Linked DNA regions of Geminicoccus roseus DSM 18922. The protein of the gene in region 2 interacts with the protein of the main gene of each other region in a pairwise test. Links are inferred from orthologs where the notes say so. Each region holds a gene or a part of one and is shown on either strand. Other genes may lie near its edges. The genes, in order: recR and recO.

Region 1 (8,656 bases), 2.0 Mb from region 2 along the record:
TCGGGCTGACGCTGGTCGGGTTCGGCACCTCCGCCCCGGAGCTGGTCACCAGCCTGATCGCCGCGTTCCAGGGAGCGCCCGGCATCGCGGTCGGCAACGTGGTCGGCTCCAACATCGCCAACATCCTGCTGATCCTGGGCGTCACCGCGCTGATCTATCCCCTGGCCGTGGCGCCGCCCGCCTTCCGCCGCGACGGCCTGGCGCTGGCCGGCTCGACGGTAGCTTGCCTGGGCGCGGTGCTGTGGGGCTTCATGGACCGCTGGATCGGCCTGCTGTTCGTGGCGGTGCTGGTCGCCTACATCGCCTGGGCCTACCGCAGCGAGCGCGCGGCACCCGATGCCGAGGCGGAGATGCACGAGCATGTCGCCGAAGACGCGCGGGCCGGACCGGGCGGCATCCTCGGCTCGGTCGTGCTGGCGCTGGTCGGCATCGCCGCCACCGTGGGCGGCGCCCGCCTGCTGGTCGGCGGGGCGATCGAGCTTGCCCAGTCGGCCGGCATCTCGGAGACCGTGATCGGCCTGACCATCGTGGCGGTGGGGACCTCGCTGCCGGAACTGGTCGCCTGCGCGGTCGCCGCGCTGCGCCGGCATGCCGACGTGGCGCTGGGCAACGTCATCGGCTCGAACATCTACAACGTGCTGGGGATTTTGGGCATCACCTCCTCGGTCCATCCGATCGCGATCCCGGTCGAGATCGCCCGGCTGGACATCTGGGTGCTGATCGCGGCGACGGCGCTCGTGCTCCTGTTCCTGCGCACCGGCTGGACGCTGCGGCGCTGGGAGGGCGCGGTGTTCGTGCTGCTCTACGGCGCCTATGCCGGCTACCTGGTCGTGGATGCCGGGATGGCCTGAGCGGCGGTGCACGGAGCTCATCCGTCCTGCACCGGGTTCGTGAGCAGGATGCCCGGGGCGGGCTCTTCCCGGCAGCGATCATCGTGATGGCCGGCCAGGCCGACATGGATGCAGTGAAGCCTCCGATCCATCCGCTCGCGGGCCGCATCGAGGGAGACCGCCGCCATGCCGATCGGAACCAGCCATATCAGGCTGACGCACGTCACCATCCACAGAAGCCGGATCAACATGGGCTGCCTCGCATGAACCTTGCGAAGCCATCATGCAGCCCAGGTCGTTAACGACCGGTTGATGCGGCACCAGAATTCCAGGGCTGCGGCGAAAATCGCAGCTTCCCGCCCCGCTCAGCCGAGCGGCCGGCGCGCCCGGTAGGCCGCGGCGAGGGTGCCCTCGTCCAGATAGTTCAGTTCGCCGCCCACCGGCACGCCCCGGCCAAAGCCGGTGACCTGCACGCCCAGGCCGTGCAGCCGCTCGGCGATGTAGTGGGCGGTGGTCTGGCCCTCGACGGTGGCGCCCAGGCCCAGGATCACCTCCTGGATGCCCTGGTCCTGCACCCGGCCCAGCATCTGGCCGATCCGCAACTCGTCCGGGCCGATCCCGTCCAGGGCGGACAGGCGGCCGCCCAGCACATGGTAGCGGCCCTTGAAGAAGCCGGCCCGCTCCACCGCCCAGAGGTCCTCGACCTCCTCGACCACGCACAGGCTGGCGGTGTCCCGGCCGGGATCGGCGCAGATCGAGCAGGGGTCGGTGGCGTCCAGGTTGCCGCAGACCGAGCAGCGCCGGACCTGCTCCCTGCAGTTCTCCAGCGTGCGGATCAGCGGCGTCATCAGCACGTCCGGCCGCTTGAGGAGGGCCAGCGCCGCGCGCCTGGCCGAGCGGGGTCCTAAGCCCGGCAGGCGCGACAGGCGCTTGATCAGCTCGTCGATGGCGCCAGGCGCGCTGTTGCGGCTCAGGGTTCAGGCTCCGCTCGTTCGGTCCGCTTCGCTCAGAACGGCAGCTTCATGCCGGGCGGCAGCTGCAGCCCGCCGGTCAGCTTCTGCATCTCTTCCTGCATCTGCGTCTCGATCTTGCCCTTGGCGTCGTTGACCGCGGCGACAATCAGGTCCTCCAGGATCTCGACGTCGTCGGCGACCATGAGCGACGGGTCGATCTTGATCTTCCGCATCTCGCCCTTGCCGTTCAGGACCACCGAGACCAGGCCGGCGCCGGCACCGCCCTCGACCTCCATCTCCGCCATCTTCTGCTGCATCTCGCCCATGCGGGCCTGCATCTTCTGGGCTTCTTTGAGCATGTTGCCGAGATTCTTCATGCGCGCTCGATCCTCTGTTCGGTTGGGGGGCTGGCAAGTTCGCTGGCGGATGGCCGGACATCCTCGATCCGGGCGCCGGGATAGGTGTCCAGGATGCGCCGGATCGCCGGGTCCGCCGACAATTGCTCGATCAGGCGGTCGCGCACCACCGCGCGCTGCTCGGCAAGCGTCGGGGCGCCGCGCTCGTTGACGATCGCGACCATCCAGCGCCGGCCGGTGCGCAGGAGCAGGGCGTCCTGCAAAAGGTTGGCCAGGTCCGGCCGCACCCCGGCGGCCGGGCGGATCTCCAGGCGCTGCGGCGCCATCCGCACCAGATGCACCCCGGTCTCCAGCATGGAGGCCAGCATCGGCTCGTCATGGCCGCGCAGGAAGGTCACCAGCTCGGCGAAGTCGGCGAAGTCCGGGGCGGCGGCGGCGCGCGGCTCGGCCGGGGGACGGCTCGCCAGGGCAGGGGGAGCCTGGGCCACCGGCGGCGCCACCAGCACCGCGGCCGGGCCGGCGCTGGCCGGCTCGGGCCGGACAGGGGCAGCCGAGCCACCCTGGCCCAGCTGCTCCAGCTTGCGCAGCAGGTCGGCGGGTGGCGGCAGCTCGGCCAGGCAAGCCAGGCGCAAGAGCAGCATCTCCGCGGCCATGGCGCCGTCGGCGGCGGCCTTGACCTCCTCCAGGCCGCGCAGCAGCACCTGCCAGGCGCGGGCCGCGGCCGGCAGGCCGACCCGGCCGGCGAGCGCTAGGCCGCGCTGATGGCCGTCCTTGCCGGTGTGCCAACCCGGATCGGCGTTCGGGTCGAGCTTGAGCCGGGACAGCCAGTGGCAGGCGCCGAGCAGGTCCTGGATCACCGCCACCGGGTCGGCGCCGCGGGCGTGCAGCTCGGCGAAGACGTCCAGCGCCTCCTTGGGCCGCGCGGTCAGCAGCGGCTCCAGGAGGTCGAGCAGGCGCGCCCGGTCGGCCAGGCCCAGCATGTCGGCGACCTGGGCGGCCTCGACCCGGCCGCCGCCAAGGGCGATCGCCTGGTCGAGCAGCGAAAGCGAATCGCGCACCGATCCCTCGGCGATCCGCGCGACCAGCGCCAGCGCGTCGTCCTCGGCCTCGACCTGCTCCTTGGCGCAGATCCGGGCCAGATGAGCGGACAGCACCGAAGGCGGCACGCGCTTGAGGTCGAAGCGCTGGCAGCGCGAGACGATCGTCACCGGCACCTTGCGCTGCTCGGTGGTGGCGAACACGAATTTGGTGTGGGCGGGCGGCTCCTCCAGCGTCTTCAGCAGCGCCGCAAACGCGCTGGCCGAGAGCATGTGCACCTCGTCCACGATGTAGACCTTGGTGCGCAGCGCGGTGGGGCCGTAGCGGACGCTGGCCAGCAGGTCGCGCATGTTGTCGACGCCGGTATGGGTCGCGGCGTCCAGCTCGACCACGTCGATGGCGTTCTGCGCCTCGATCGAGCGGCAGGGGCCGCACACGCCGCAGGGCTCGGGCGTTGGCCCGCCCTTGCCGTCCGGCCCCTCGCAGTTCAGGGCCTTGGCGATGATCCGGGCGGTCGTGGTCTTGCCGACCCCGCGGATGCCGGTCAGCAGGAAGGCATGGGCCAGCCGGCCGGAGGCGAACGCATTGGTGAGGGTGCGGACCAGGGCGTCCTGGCCCACCAGTTCCGACAGGCGCTGGGGGCGGTAGGCTCTCGCCAGGACCTTGTAGCCGGACGCGGTGGTGTCGTCTCGCATGCGCCCGTCTGATCTTGTTCGCGGCACCAGCCGGCGCTGGCCGGCGCGGATGCTCTGCAGGTGGAAGGCCGGCTGCGACCCGGACCGGAACTCGTTGCGGCTGCTTCCTTCCGGACCTGACCGAATTGGCGAGGAGCCCGTCCGCCGCCGACCTTCCGAGGGGGTATATCGACGCTCGCGCCCGCTCGTGCAAGATGCGACCGTACGATCAATGAGGATCGTGGAGGCTCTCCCCTTGCTGCGTCGCCTGAAACCACCGCCGCACGTCTATTCCAGCGTCGGCTTCGACCGAGCCGCCATCTACCGCAAGGACCTGGCCTGGCTGACCCAGCGCCGGTCCGACCATGCCACCAGGGTGATCCTGTCCCATGGCCTGAACCTGGCGGTGCTGGAGGCGGAGGACGGGCCGCATGCCGGCTTCCTGACCGTGGCCGATCTTGGCCAGGAGCTCGACGACAACGCCGTGTTCCTGGGCGTGATCGACGGGGTCGCCTATTTCGTGGCCGAGCTGGACGATCCGGCCAAGGCGACCCTGCCGCTGGTCGACCTGCGCAGCGTCGGCCCGGTGCTGCCGCCGCACGAGGCCGGCATGATGGCCTCCGCCCGCGCCCTTCTGCACTGGCACACCACCCACCGGTTCTGCGGCAGCTGCGGCACCGCCACCCTGCCGACCGATGCCGGCCATGCTAGGCGCTGCCCGAACTGCGGCCGCGACCATTTCCCCCGCACCGATCCGGCGGTGATCGTGCTGGTGACCCATGGCGACCAGGCCCTGCTCGGCCGCTCGGCGCGCTTCCCGCCGGGCATGTACTCGACGCTCGCCGGGTTCGTGGAGCCGGGCGAGAGCCTGGAGCAGGCGGTGGAGCGGGAGATCTTCGAGGAGTCCGGCATCCGCCTGGAGCAGATCCAGTACCGTTCCTCACAGCCCTGGCCGTTCCCGCAGTCGCTGATGCTGGGCTTTCGGGCGACGGCGGCCTCCACCGAACTGAAGATCGACCTCGACGAGCTGGAGGACGCCTTGTGGATCCCCCGCGAGGTGCTGGGCGACCCGGAGCGCTCGCCGGTGCTGCTGCCGCGCGAGGACAGCATCGCCCGGTTCCTGATCGAGGAGTGGCTGGCCGAGGGGTAGGGGCTCAGTCCACGGCCTGGCGGTTGGTGCCCTCCCGGTCGTACTTGCCGGACAGGAGCCCGCCGGCCAGCGGGCTCCACACCATCAGGCCGATCCGCTCGGCCTCCAGCAGGGGCTCTCTCTCCCGCTCCGCCAAGAGCCACCGATTGCCTTCCATGACGCGATACCGCCGCTGGTCGGCATGATGGGCGGCATTTCCAGGACCGCTGCTGTACCTGCTTGGGCATGACTTATGATCGGTAGCGGGTCGCGGCCCGGCCGGAATCGCGGGCCAGCCAGATCCAGGCAAGAACACGGTCATTCTTGCCGCTGACGAAGACCGCTGCCTGTGGTCGCACGGTTGTGGCAAAAGGTTGCCCTAATGCCGAAGCATCAGACTTGACCGGGGGAGAATGCCAAAGATGACAGGTGTCGAGAGACCCAAGCTGCTGTCGAGCGGCAATCCCCAGATTCCGAAGGGCGAAGGCGACGCACCAGTCCAGGCGTACATCGCCGCGATGCCCGGCTGGAAAAGCGACATCGGACGCAGGCTGGATGAGATTGTGGAAAGGATTTCCCCCGGTGTCATCAAGGCGGTCAAGTGGAATACGCCGCTCTATGGTAAGAATGATGGCTGGTTCTTCTCCATGTATTGCTACACGCGATATGTTCAGTTGACCTTCATGCGCGGGGCCTGCCTGTCACCCGTCCCGCCGGGAAAGTCCAAGGTCGAGGGGACCCGATACTTCAACATCTACGAAGGGGATGAATTGGACGAGGCCCAGATCGAGAACTGGGTGGAGCAGGCCAGCCGGCTGCCGGGCGTGGCGCTTTAGCAAGCGAACGATAGGAGCAACCGAGGAATCGGACCGCTGGAGCAGAGGCTTCTTTTGTCTGCCCGCCCGACATGTACCTTCAGTCATGCAGGCCGTCGGCAAATGACTGTTTCGGGCCCATCGTCGCAAGGATGCGCATGTCCTGGTTCCCTCGCTCGAAGAGGCGCCGACGTGCCGGAAGCGCCGGCACCGCAACCGCGACCGCCCGGCGACGGCTCCCCCCGGACCGGCGCTCAGCCGAGTTCGGGATGGACGATCAGCGTCGGCGTGCCGGGCTCGACCCGGACCACCTCGCCCTCGACCCGGGCCCGGCCGGACGCCAGCAGGTCCAGCGCCAGGGGATATGCGCGGTGCTCCAGCCGGATCACCCGCGCGGCCAGGCTCGCGGCGTCGTCGCCGGGCAGCACCGGCACCACGCCCTGCACCACGATCGGACCGTCGTCCAGCGCCGGGCGGACCACGTGGACGGTGCAGCCATGCAGGCGCACCCCGGCGGCCAGCGCCTGCTCGTGGGTGTGCAGGCCCTTGAACGAGGGCAGCAGCGCCGGGTGGATGTTGAGCATCCGGTCGGCCCAGGCCTCCACCAGCTCCGGCCCCAGGATCCGCATGAAGCCGGCCAGGCAGACCAGCTCCGCGCCGCTTTCCGCCAGCGCCCGGCCGAGCGCCTGGTCGAACGCCGCGCGGCTGGCGAAGCCGCGATGGTCGATCACCTGGTGGGCGATCCCGGCGCGCGCGGCCCGCTCCAGCCCGAAGGCGCCGGCCACGTTGGAGATCACCCGGACGATCTCGTAGCTGGCCTCCGGGCTGGCGCCATGGTCGATCAGGGCCTGCAGGTTGGAGCCCGACCCGGAGATCAGGACGGCGACGGGACGGCGGGCCATGTCTGCTCGATATGCTGGAAGACGACCGCGGCGCCGGCCGCGCGCGGGGCGATGGCGCCGATCCGGGTGACGGTCTCGCCGGCCTGGCGCAGGACCGCTTCCAGGGCGTCGGCCCGGCCGGGCTCCACCACCAGCACCATGCCGATCCCGGCATTGAAGGTGCGGCGCAGGTCGGCCTGGGGCAGCCGGCCGGCCTCGGCCAGCCAGCGGAACACGGGAGGCAGCTCCCAGGCCCGGGTGTCGATCACCGCGGCCGCCCCCTCGGGCAGGACTCGCGGCAGGTTCTCCTCCAGCCCGCCACCGGTGATGTGCGCCAGCGCCTTGACCCCGCCGGCCCGGATCGCCTCCAGGCAGCTCTTCACGTAGATCCGGGTGGGGGTGAGCAGCGCCTCGGCCAGGGACTGGCCGGGCGCGAACGGGGCAGGGGCGTCGAGCTCCGCCTTGGCCTCGTCGATCACCAGGCGGACCAGCGAGAAGCCGTTGCTGTGCACGCCCGACGACGCCAGGCCCAGCAGCACGTCGCCTTCCGCCACGTCGGGACGCGGCAGGAGGGCGCCGCGCTCCACGGCGCCCACCGCGAAGCCGGCCAGGTCGAAATGGCCGGGCGCGTACATCTGCGGCATCTCGGCGGTCTCGCCGCCGGTGAGCGCGCAGCCGGCCTGCCGGCAGCCCTCGGCGATCCCGGCCACGATCTTGGCGGCAGACGCTGCGTCGAGCTTGCCGGTGGCGAAATAGTCCAGGAAGAACAAGGGCTCGGCACCCTGGACCACCAGGTCGTTGACGCACATGGCGACCAGATCGATGCCGATCGCCTCGATCCGCCCGGTCTTGGCCGCCAGCAGGATCTTGGTGCCGACCCCATCGGTGGCCGAGACCAGCAGCGGGTCGCGGTAGCCGGCCTCCTTCAGGTCGAACAGCGCGCCAAAGCCGCCCAGCGCCCCGGTGGCGCCAGGCCTCGCGGTGGCGCGGGTCAGGCCGTCGATCCGGCGCACCAGCTCGTTGCCGGCATCGATGTCGACCCCGGCCTCCGCATATCTGCCGCCGGCTGGCTGATCGGCGTTCTGCATTCGGCGACCCTCGACCGAAAGTGGCTTGTCCTGATGAGGTGCGGCGAAGGCTTGTCAGGCCGAGGCTCCCGTGGTCCCCTCCGCCCGGCGCAACGGCCATGTTGGCCTTGCACGTCGTCCGCTCGTCCTCGCGTCGGGGTGATCTGCCATGGCCTCGCGCCGCCCGTCGATAGCGTTGCTGGTGCTATCCGCTCTTCTCCTGCTCTCGTCCGTGCCAGCAGCGGACGCCCAGAGCACCGACCAGCGCCAGTTCGTCGAGCACGACGTGCCGGCGGAGGCATCTGCCGACGATGCCGTGCAGGCCCGCGCCGCCGCCATCGCCAAGGGCCAGGTCACCGCCCTGGAGCGGCTGCTGGTGCGGCTGACCGGCGCCAACCCTTCCCGGGTGCCGACGGTGCCGGAAGACCAGATCGACCAGTATGTGCGCAGCTTCGAGATCCAGCAGGAGCAGGTCGGCGCCAGGACCTATTCGGCCGAGCTGACCGTGACCTTCCGGCCGGAGCCGGTCCAGGAGCTCCTGCGCAGCAACGGTTTGTCCTACGGCATCGTCGAGGTGCTGCCGACCGTGCTCCTGGCCTACGGGCCGGACGGCGACCCGTTCCTGGAGGGCGACCCCTGGCGCGACGCGGTGATCGAGGCTGCCGGCCGCTCGGCCGCGGTGGAGCCGGTGCTGCCGCTGGGCGACGCCCAGGACCTGGCGATCCCGCAGGCCGCCGCCCAGGCCGGCGACCAGGGCACCCTGCAGCCCGTGGCGGACCGCTACGCCGCCAAGGCGGTGCTGGTCGCCCAGGCGGCGCTGCGCCCGCAGGCGGATGGGAGCCAGGGCCTGACGGTCCAGGGGCAGTATCTGGGCCAGGACGGCAGCGTCCGGGCGCTGCCCGCCCAGGAGGTG
Region 2 (8,864 bases):
CTGCGGGCGATGGCGCTGGCCCAGAGCATGGGCGGCTCGCTGATGGTCACCACCAGCCGGCGGACCGGCGAGACTTCCGCCGCCGAGCTGGAGGCGACCCTGAAGCTGCCGCATGTGAGCTGGAAGCCTGGCGATCCCGGCGAGAATCCCTATCTGGGGATGCTGGCCCTGGCGGATGCGATCGTGGTGGGCGTGGATTCGGTGTCGATGATGAGCGAGGCCTGCGCCACCGGCAAGCCGGTCTACGTCTATGGCGGCGACAAGCTGGTCGGCCACAAGCTCAAGATGCTGGTGGCAAGGCTGTTCAAGGAAGGGCGCATTGTCGCCTTGGGCGATCCGTTCGACCACACGCCGCCGCCGCCGCTGGATTCGGCCGGCCTGGTCGCCCGGGTGGTCATGGAGCGTGCCGAACTGTGGTTCCCACCGGTCGCTCGTGTTAATGGGACGTTGTCGGAGGCGAGATGAACGAGCGACACGCGCAGGTGCTGGTGATCGGCGGCGGCCCAGCAGGCTATACCGCGGCGATCTATGCCGCCCGCGCCAACCTCAAGCCGGTGCTGATCCAGGGAATGCAGCCCGGCGGGCAGCTCTCGATCACCACGGACGTGGAGAACTATCCGGGCTTTGCCGAGGTCATCCAGGGTCCCTGGCTGATGGAGCAGATGTCGGCCCAGGCCGAGCATTGCGGCACCGAGATGATCTACGACCTGGTCACCGACGTCGACCTGTCGGTGCGGCCGTTCCGGCTGACCATGGACGGCGGCAGCATCTTCACCTGCGACGCCCTGATCATCGCCACCGGCGCCCAGGCGCGCTGGCTGGGGATCGACGCCGAGAACCGCTTCATGGGCCATGGCGTGTCCGCCTGCGCCACCTGCGACGGGTTCTTCTTCCGCGGCAAGCGGGTGGTCGTGGTCGGCGGCGGCAACACCGCGGTGGAGGAGGCCCTCTACCTGGCGGGGCTGGCCGCGCACGTGACGCTGGTGCACCGGCGCGACACGCTGCGCGCCGAGAAGATCCTGCAGGACCGGCTGTTCGCCCGCTCCAATGTCGAGGTTGTCTGGGATGCGGTGGTCACCGACCTCACCGGCACCACCGACCCCAAGGGGGTGACCGGGGCGATCCTGACCTCCACCAAGGACGGCTCCAGCCGCGAGATCCCGGCGGACGGCCTGTTCGTGGCGATCGGCCACGACCCGGCGACCGGGCTGTTCAAGGGCAAGCTCGCCATGGACGACGAGGGCTACCTGCTCACCGAGCGCGGCCGGACCTTCACCTCGGTGGATGGCGTGTTCGCCGCGGGCGACGTCCAGGACAAGATCTATCGCCAGGCCGTGACGGCCGCCGGATCGGGCTGCATGGCGGCGCTGGATGCGGAGCGCTGGCTGGCCGCCAAAGGGATGCACTGACGCCATGGTCGCCCGAGGGACGCAGGACAAGGACTTCTTCAAGACCGAAGGCCCCGACTGGGACCGGATCCGGATCTTCCATTCGGTGGCGGAGGCGGGAAGCTTCACCAAGGCGGCCGACCGGCTGGGCCTGTCGCAGTCGGCGATCAGCCGGCAGATCAGCGCGCTGGAGGACGAGCTGGGCGCTGCGGTGTTCCACCGGCATGCCCGCGGCCTGGTGCTGACCGAGCAGGGCGAGATCCTGCTGGAGACCGCCCGGGAGATCGCGCGCAAGATGGCGATGACCGTCACGGCGCTCCAGGAGCGCCGTGACGAGCCGGCCGGCCATCTGCGGATCACCACCACGGTGGGCATCGGCACGGTCTGGCTGACCCACCACCTGCCGGCGTTCCTGGACCTTTATCCCGAGATCACCGTCGCCCTGATGGTGACCGACGATGACCTGGACCTGGGGATGCGCCAGGCCGACGTGGCGCTGCGGCTGACCCGGCCGACCCAGGGCGACCTCGTCCAGCGCAAGCTGATGACCTCGCACACCCACATCTATGCAGCGCCGGGCTACCTGGCCAAGCATGGCCTGCCCGAGCGGCCGGACGACCTGGATCGGCACCGGCTGATCGTCTACGGCGACGAGGCGCCGGTACCCTCGCTGAACTGGATCCTGACGGCAGGCAAGGACGAGGAAGGCCAGGCGGCGCCGCGCCGGCCGACCATGACCGTCAACCATGTCTACGGCATGCTGCGCACGGCGGAAGCCGGGCTGGGCCTGGCCTCGCTCCCCGACTATCTGGGCGCCCCCAGCAAGAACCTGGTTCGGGTCCTGCCCGACCTCGAGGGCCCGGTGTTCACCTGCTATTTCGTTTATCCGGAGGAGCTGCGCGCTTCCAAGCGGGTAACGGTCTTCCGCGACTTCCTGCTGGAAAAGGTCGCAGAGCAGCCGGTCTGGTAAAAACGCTGGCATTTTGGCCACAGCCGATGGGTGACATGCGCCAAGCGCACGCCACCCATCTCGAACAGGCCTAGGCAAACCACCGAAACACGATTAGTTTCCGCACTGCAGCAACGCACCGCCTGGGATGCGTTGCTAGGGTCTGAGGGTCGAGCCTAGCTCTCCTCCGACCGGATCCGGCTACGCTGGGTCCAAAACGAACCTCGGTTCGTTTCCCAGGTTTTTAGCCTCCCTGATCTACTCGGCCGGGTCGCAAGACCCGGCCACTTTTTTTTGTTCAAGCGGATAACGTCCGACCTTATCGACGGCATTTCGGACGTCGTCAAGCATGCCATACAAACTCGCCCGAGTTTCGGCATGAATTTAACAATTGCTGGGTTCTCTTGCTGCAGTGCAACTTAGCCAGCCCAGCAAAAGCGCCAGTGGATGCTGCACCGCAACAAATAGAACCGTATATGAGGACAGGCGGCTCCCGTAGGAGGGCGCTGTCCTGAGTGGCCACATGGGCAGAACTATCAGCGATACAGCTGCTCGCCGTCCATCCCGCTGTAGAGGCCGGCGACCTGCTCGGCATAGCCGTTGAACAGCCGGGTCGGCACCGAGCCGAAATCGCCCAGCGGGCGCTCGAAGGCCTGGCTCCAGCGCGGATGCGGCACCTCGGGGTTCACGTTCGCCCAGAAGCCGTACTCGCTCGGGCCCAGTTCCTCCCAGTAGCTCACCGGCCGCTCGTCGGTCAGGGTGATCCGGCGGATCGACTTGATCGACTTGAACCCGTACTTCCAGGGCGTGACCAGGCGGATCGGTGCGCCGTTCTGCTTGAGCAGCGGCTTGCCGTACATGCCGGTCGCGATGAAGGCGAGGTCGTTGGCGGCCTCGGCCACCGTCAGGCCCTCGACATAGGGCCAGGGATACCAGGACTGCGCCTGTGCCGGAGCCTCGTCAGGATTGAGGAAGGTCTCGAAGCGCACGTACTGCGCGCTGCCCAAAGGCCGTGCCAAGTCGAGCAGGGCTTTCAGGGGGAAGCCGCTCCACGGCACGTCCATCGACCAGGCTTCCACGCAGCGGTGCCGGTAGAGGCGCTCCTCGATCGGGATGCGCCGCACCACCGCCTCGACGTCGATCTCCATCGGCTCCTCGACCATCCCATCGATGGTGAGCGCCCAGGGGCGGATGGTGAGCGCCTGCGCGGCGTCGACGATGTCCTTGCTGCCGCCGAACTCGTAGAAATTGTTGTAGCTGGTGGCGATCTTCTCCTCGGTGAGCGGCCGGTCCAGCGTGAAGGCCGGATTGCGCTCGCCGGGATAGAGTTCCGGGGCGATCAGCTCGCCGCCCTCCTGGGCACGGGCGCGAAGCGGCAGCGCCGCCATGGCGGCGCCCAGCCCGATTCCGGCCAGGAGCCGGCGCCGGTCGAGCGCCAGCGCCTCGTCGGTCACCCGGTGGTCGATCACGTCCCAGATCCTGCGCGCGCGGGTCAGCATGTCGGTCCTTTCCCTTCGATGGGTGAAGGTACGACGATCCGCGCCGCCTGGTCACTCGATCACGAACGTGTGAACGACAGGTCCTTGGGGAATCCGACCGGCGTGGCCCGCCCGGACTGGGCACGCTCGCCTATCCAGGTCGTGCATTCCTCGCGGCGCTGGCGGCTGCCGGTCTGCCAGGTGAAGCCGGCCTTGGGATCGATCACCGCCACGTCCACCACCGCGGCGGAGTGCAGCTTCATGAGCTGGACCCCCTTGCCCCGGCCCAGCGTCTTGAGCTGATCCAGCGGGAACACCAGCAGCCGGCGATGGCTGCCCAGCACCGCCAGATGGTCGCCGGCCACCGGCACGACCTTCACCAGCTGGTCGCCCTCGTCCAGGTCGACGATCTGCTTGCCGGCCTTGGTGGAGGCGACGATCGAGCTCTCCTCCACCAGGAAGCCGCGCCCGGCCTTGGTCGCCACCACCATCCGGCCGTCCGGCCGGAACACCGCCGCGTCGATGATCGGCACGCCCTTGGCGATGTCCGCGAACAGGGACAAGGGCTCGCCGGTGCCGCGCCCGCCCGGCAGGCGGTCGACCGGGACCGTGAACATCTTGCCGTCGGCGGCGAACACCAGCAGCCGGTCGGTGGTCTGCGCCTCCAGGGCGAAGCGGGCCGCGTCGCCTTCCTTGTACTTCTGCTCCGACAGGTCCTGCTGGTGGCCGCGCACCGTGCGGATCCAGTTGTGCTGCGAGAGCAGGATGGTCACCGGGAATCGCTCGACCTGGGCCTCGAACCGCTCCGGCTCGATCACCGGGGCGGTGCCGAACTGGGTGCGGCGCGGGTCGGCGAACGCCTTGCGGCTGGCCTTGACCTCGTCGGCCAGCGCCTTGCGGCGCAGCTTCGGGTCGGCCAGCAGCCGGTCCAGCTTCGCCTTCTCGGCCTCCAGGTCCGCATGCTCCTTGCGCAGGTCCATCTCCTCCAGCCGGCGCAGGTTGCGCAGGCGCAGGTTCAGGATCGCTTCGGCCTGAATCTCGGTGAGCTCGAAGCGCTTCATCAGGGCCGGCTTCGGCTCGTCCTCCTCGCGGATGATCCGGATCACCTCGTCGATATCCAAAAAGGCCTTCAGATAGCCTTCCAGGATGTGCAGCCGGTCCTCGATCTTGCCTAAGCGGTAGCGCGAGCGCCGCTCCAGCACGATCATGCGGTGGTCGAGCCAGGACTGCAGGACCTCGGCCAGCCCCATCACCCGGGGCGTGCCGGTGGCGTCCAGCACGTTCAGGTTCAGGGACAGCCGCACCTCCAGGTCGGAGGCGCGGAACAGCTGCTCCATCAGGAGCTCCGGCTCGACCGTGCGGGCGCGCGGCACCAGGACGATGCGGATCTGGTCGGTGGATTCGTCGCGCAGGTCGGCCAGCAGCGGCAGCTTCTTGGCCATGAGCTGCTCGGCGATGTCCTCGATCAGCCGGCTTTTCTGCACCTGGAACGGGATCTGGTCGACGATGATCCGGTACTGGCCGAGCGGGAGCTGCTCGACCGTGTAGCGGGCGCGCAGGCGAAAGCCGCCGCGGCCGGTGGTGTAGGCGTGCTGGATGGCCGCCGGGCTCTCGGTGATGATCCCGCCGGTCGGCAGGTCCGGGCCCGGGACGAACTTCATCAGCTCCGAGGCGGTCGGCCGCGGCGCGTCGGCCGGGCGGCCCAGCATGAACAGGAGCGCGTCGCACAATTCGCCGACATTGTGCGGCAGGATCGAGGTCGCCATGCCCACCGCGATGCCGGTGGCGCCGTTGGCCAGCAGGTTCGGCACGGCCGCCGGCAGGACCACCGGCTCGTCCTCGCTGCCGTCATAGGTCGGGCGGAAGTCGACCGTGTCCTGGTCGATCCCGTCCAGCAGCGCCATGGCGTATCTGGTCAGCCGGCTCTCGGTGTAGCGCATCGCCGCCGGGTTATCGCCGTCGACATTGCCGAAGTTCCCCTGCCCTTCCACCAGCGTGTAGCGCTGGGCGAAGTCCTGGGCCAGGCGGACCAGGGCGTCGTAGACCGACTGGTCGCCGTGCGGGTGGAACTTGCCGATCACGTCGCCGACCACGCGGGCGCATTTCTTGTAGCCGCCGGCCGGGTCCAGGCGCAGCTGGAGCATGGCGTAGAGCAGCCGGCGCTGGACCGGCTTCAGCCCGTCGCGGACGTCGGGCAGGGAGCGTGCGGTGATGGTCGAGAGCGCATAGGCCAGGTAGCGCTCGGACAGGGCCTGGGCGAGCGGGACGGTCTCGATATGTTCGGGTGCGGCGGACGGTCGGGTCATGTGTCCGGGTCGGCGGGGGGCTGCAGGAGATCGAGGAGGCGGATGCGGGCCTGCGGGAGCGGGCGGTCCACGGCCTCGAACAGACGTTGGTCGAGGAAATGCCCGGACAGGCGCAGTCCGTCCAGCACCTGTGCACGATCGGGCCGGCTGCCGTCCACCAGGAAGGGCGGCAATGGCAAGAGGCGCGGCGCCCATGACGCGGCGGCCTCGCGGGACACGGCGCTGCCGCTGCGCGGCGAGACATAGGCCAGATCCTCGGTCACCCCGGTGACCGCGCAGCGGTCCAGGGACAGGCCGAACCCGGCCTCGGCCAGCAGCACCAGCTCGAAGCGGACATAGTCGGCAAGCCAGGCCTCGTCGGGACCCAGCGCATCGGCCAGGCGCAGGGTGGCGGCGTAGAGCACCGGGTGCGGGTCGCGCTCGGCGGTGCCCTGGTCGAGCAGGGCCATGGCAGCCGACAGGCCGGCCAGGGCCAGCGGCATGTCGAGCACGTCGCCGGCATGCAGGCGGATCGCCTCGCCCTTCAGGTTGCCCAATTGCTCGGCGATCCGGGCATGCCAGTGCAGGTCCAGCCGGTTGCCGGGCTGCCAGAGATGGGCGTTGGCCCGCGCCGCGCCGCCCTGCACCAGGCCGGCATGGCGGCCATGCTCGAAGGTGAAGACGTTCACGACGAGGCTGGCCTCGCCATGGCGGCGGCGGGTCAGGACGAAGCCTTCGTCGTGCCAGTCCAAGGGATCAGTCCCGGGTGTCGAGCCCCATTTCCCGATAGCGCTCGGGATCGTCGGTCCACTCGCGGACCTTGACGAACAGGAACAGGTGGACCCGCGCGTCCAAGAGCTTCTCCAGGTCCTGGCGGGCCGCCTGGCCGATCGCCTTGATCCGCGCGCCGCCCTTGCCCAGCACGATCGCCTTCTGGCTGTCGCGCAGCACGTAGATCACCTGGTCGATGCGGATCTCCTTGCCGTCCTGGCTCTCCAGGTACTGCTCGGTCTCCACGGTGATGCTGTAGGGCAGCTCGTCCTGGAGTTGGAGGAACACCTTCTCGCGGGTGATCTCCGCGGCGAGCGCCCGGTCCGACAGGTCGGACAGCTGGTCCTCGGGGTAGAGCCAGGCGCTTGGCGGCATCGCCTTGGCCAGGGCGGCCAGGAGGTCGTCGCAGCCGTCGCCGCGCGTGGCGGAGACGATGAAGGTCTCCTCGAACGGCAGGATCTGGTTGGCCTCGGCGATCAGCGGCAGGGCCCGGTCGCCGCGGACCGTGTCGATCTTGTTGATCACCAGCCAGGCCCGGCGATGGCGCTCGCCCAGGCCTTCCAGCACGGCGCGGGCCTGGGCGTTCAGCCCCTTGGAGGCATCCAGCACGAACAGGACCAGGTCGGCATCGTCGACCCCGTCCCAGGCGGCCCGCACCATGGCGCGCTCCAGGGCGCGCTTGGGGTCGGCGAAGATCCCGGGCGTGTCGACGAACAGGAGCTGGGTGCTGCCGACCATGGAGATGCCGATCACCCGCCGGCGGGTGGTCTGCGCCTTGGGCGTGACGATCGAGACCTTGTGGCCGACCAGGTGGTTCAGCAGCGTGGACTTGCCGGCGTTGGGCGCGCCGGCGAAGGCGATGAAGCCGCAGGAGGTGGCGGGGCCTTCAGGCGAGGCGGTGTCGTCGGAGGTGATCATGAGGGCATACCGGAAAGGCGTTCAAGCATGAGGCTGGCGGCGGCCTGCTCGGCCGCGCGCTTGGAGGAGCCGGACGCGGTCACGTCCGGCATGCCGGGCAGGCTGACGCTCACCTGGAAGGTCGGCGCGTGCGGCGGCCCATCGGTGGCGACCACGAGGTAGGCGGGCCGTTCCAGGCTGCGGGCCTGCGCCCATTCCTGCAGCGCGGTCTTGGGATCGCGGCTGGGCAGCCCGGCATTGGCGATCAGCGGCTGCCAGTGCCGGCGCACGAAGCTCTCGGCCGGCTGCCAGCCCCCATCCAGATAGATCGCGCCGATCAGGGCTTCCACCGTGTCGGCCAGAATCGCCGGATTGTCCCGTCCGCCGCCGTCCTCCTCGCTGCGCGCGACCACCAGCCAGCCGCCGACGCCGAGCTTGCGGGCGATGCCGGCCAAGGTCTCGCGCCGGACCAGGCCGTCCTGGCGCAGGGCCAGGGTGCCCTCGGGGTCGGCGCGGAAATGCTCGATCAGCATGTGCGCGACCACCAGGCCCAGCACGCGGTCGCCCAGGAATTCCAGGCGCTCGTTGGAGCGGCGGCCCTTGTGCCGGGCGGTCGAGCGGCGCACGGCGCTGGCATGGGTCAGCGCCTCGCTCAGGAGCTCAGGCTTGCGGAAGGTGTAGCCGAGCACCGATTCCACGGCCGGAACGGCCGGCCCACCCGCGGAACGGGCGGGCGTGTTCGCCTCCATCAACGAATCGTCGAGAGCAACCGCTCGAAGCGGATCGCAAAGGGCCATGCCCAGGGCTCCAAGAAGCCGGCCGAACCATCCGTGGAGAAGAACAGGATTTCGGCGCGACCGACCAGATTCTCCAGCGGAACATAGCCCACGCTGGGATCACGACTATCCTGCGAATTGTCGCGATTGTCGCCCATCATGAACACATGGCCCTCGGGCACCAGGAACTCCTGGGTGTCGTCCATCGGGCCATCCGGATAGCGGTCCAGGATCTGGTGGACCCGGCCGCCGGGCAGGGTCTCCCGGAACTGGGGCACGCTGCCCTCGTGCAGGTCGGAGAAGGTGCCGGCCGGCTCCTG

The links.
Region 1: the proteins of recO (region 2) and recR interact in binary tests that used the Escherichia coli proteins (3 or more experiments, as listed by UniProt). The link is inferred for Geminicoccus roseus DSM 18922 from one-to-one orthologs.

Annotation. Positions count from the first base shown.
Region 1 is NZ_KE386572.1:4,156,520-4,165,175, forward strand. Bases 1-2,704 are described here. They hold recR (recombination mediator RecR), read right to left. Parts: upstream 1,805-2,704; coding sequence 1,196-1,804; downstream 1-1,195. Other genes in these bases: GEMRO_RS0120630 (calcium/sodium antiporter), read left to right, coding at 1-851; GEMRO_RS0120635 (hypothetical protein), read right to left, coding at 869-1,081; GEMRO_RS0120645 (YbaB/EbfC family nucleoid-associated protein), read right to left, coding at 1,837-2,160; GEMRO_RS30880 (DNA polymerase III subunit gamma/tau), read right to left, coding at 2,157-2,704. In the rest of the region: more of GEMRO_RS30880, read right to left, coding at 2,705-3,872; nudC (NAD(+) diphosphatase), read left to right, coding at 4,108-5,001; GEMRO_RS0120665 (DUF1801 domain-containing protein), read left to right, coding at 5,403-5,816; purN (phosphoribosylglycinamide formyltransferase), read right to left, coding at 6,050-6,697; purM (phosphoribosylformylglycinamidine cyclo-ligase), read right to left, coding at 6,670-7,764; GEMRO_RS0120680 (DUF2066 domain-containing protein), read left to right, coding at 7,946-8,656. UniProt on the Escherichia coli protein: May play a role in DNA repair. It seems to be involved in an RecBC-independent recombinational process of DNA repair. It may act with RecF and RecO.
Region 2 is NZ_KE386572.1:2,131,985-2,140,848, reverse strand. Bases 4,986-7,897 are described here. They hold recO (DNA repair protein RecO), read right to left. Parts: upstream 6,853-7,897; coding sequence 6,118-6,852; downstream 4,986-6,117. Other genes in these bases: rnc (ribonuclease III), read right to left, coding at 7,786-7,897; era (GTPase Era), read right to left, coding at 6,857-7,789; parC (DNA topoisomerase IV subunit A), read right to left, coding at 4,986-6,121. Outside these bases: GEMRO_RS29070 (mitochondrial fission ELM1 family protein), read left to right, coding at 1-465; trxB (thioredoxin-disulfide reductase), read left to right, coding at 462-1,409; GEMRO_RS0111095 (LysR family transcriptional regulator), read left to right, coding at 1,414-2,358; protein-methionine-sulfoxide reductase catalytic subunit MsrP, read right to left, coding at 2,874-3,836; more of parC, read right to left, coding at 3,896-4,985; more of rnc, read right to left, coding at 7,898-8,517; lepB (signal peptidase I), read right to left, coding at 8,517-8,864. UniProt on the Escherichia coli protein: Involved in DNA repair and RecF pathway recombination.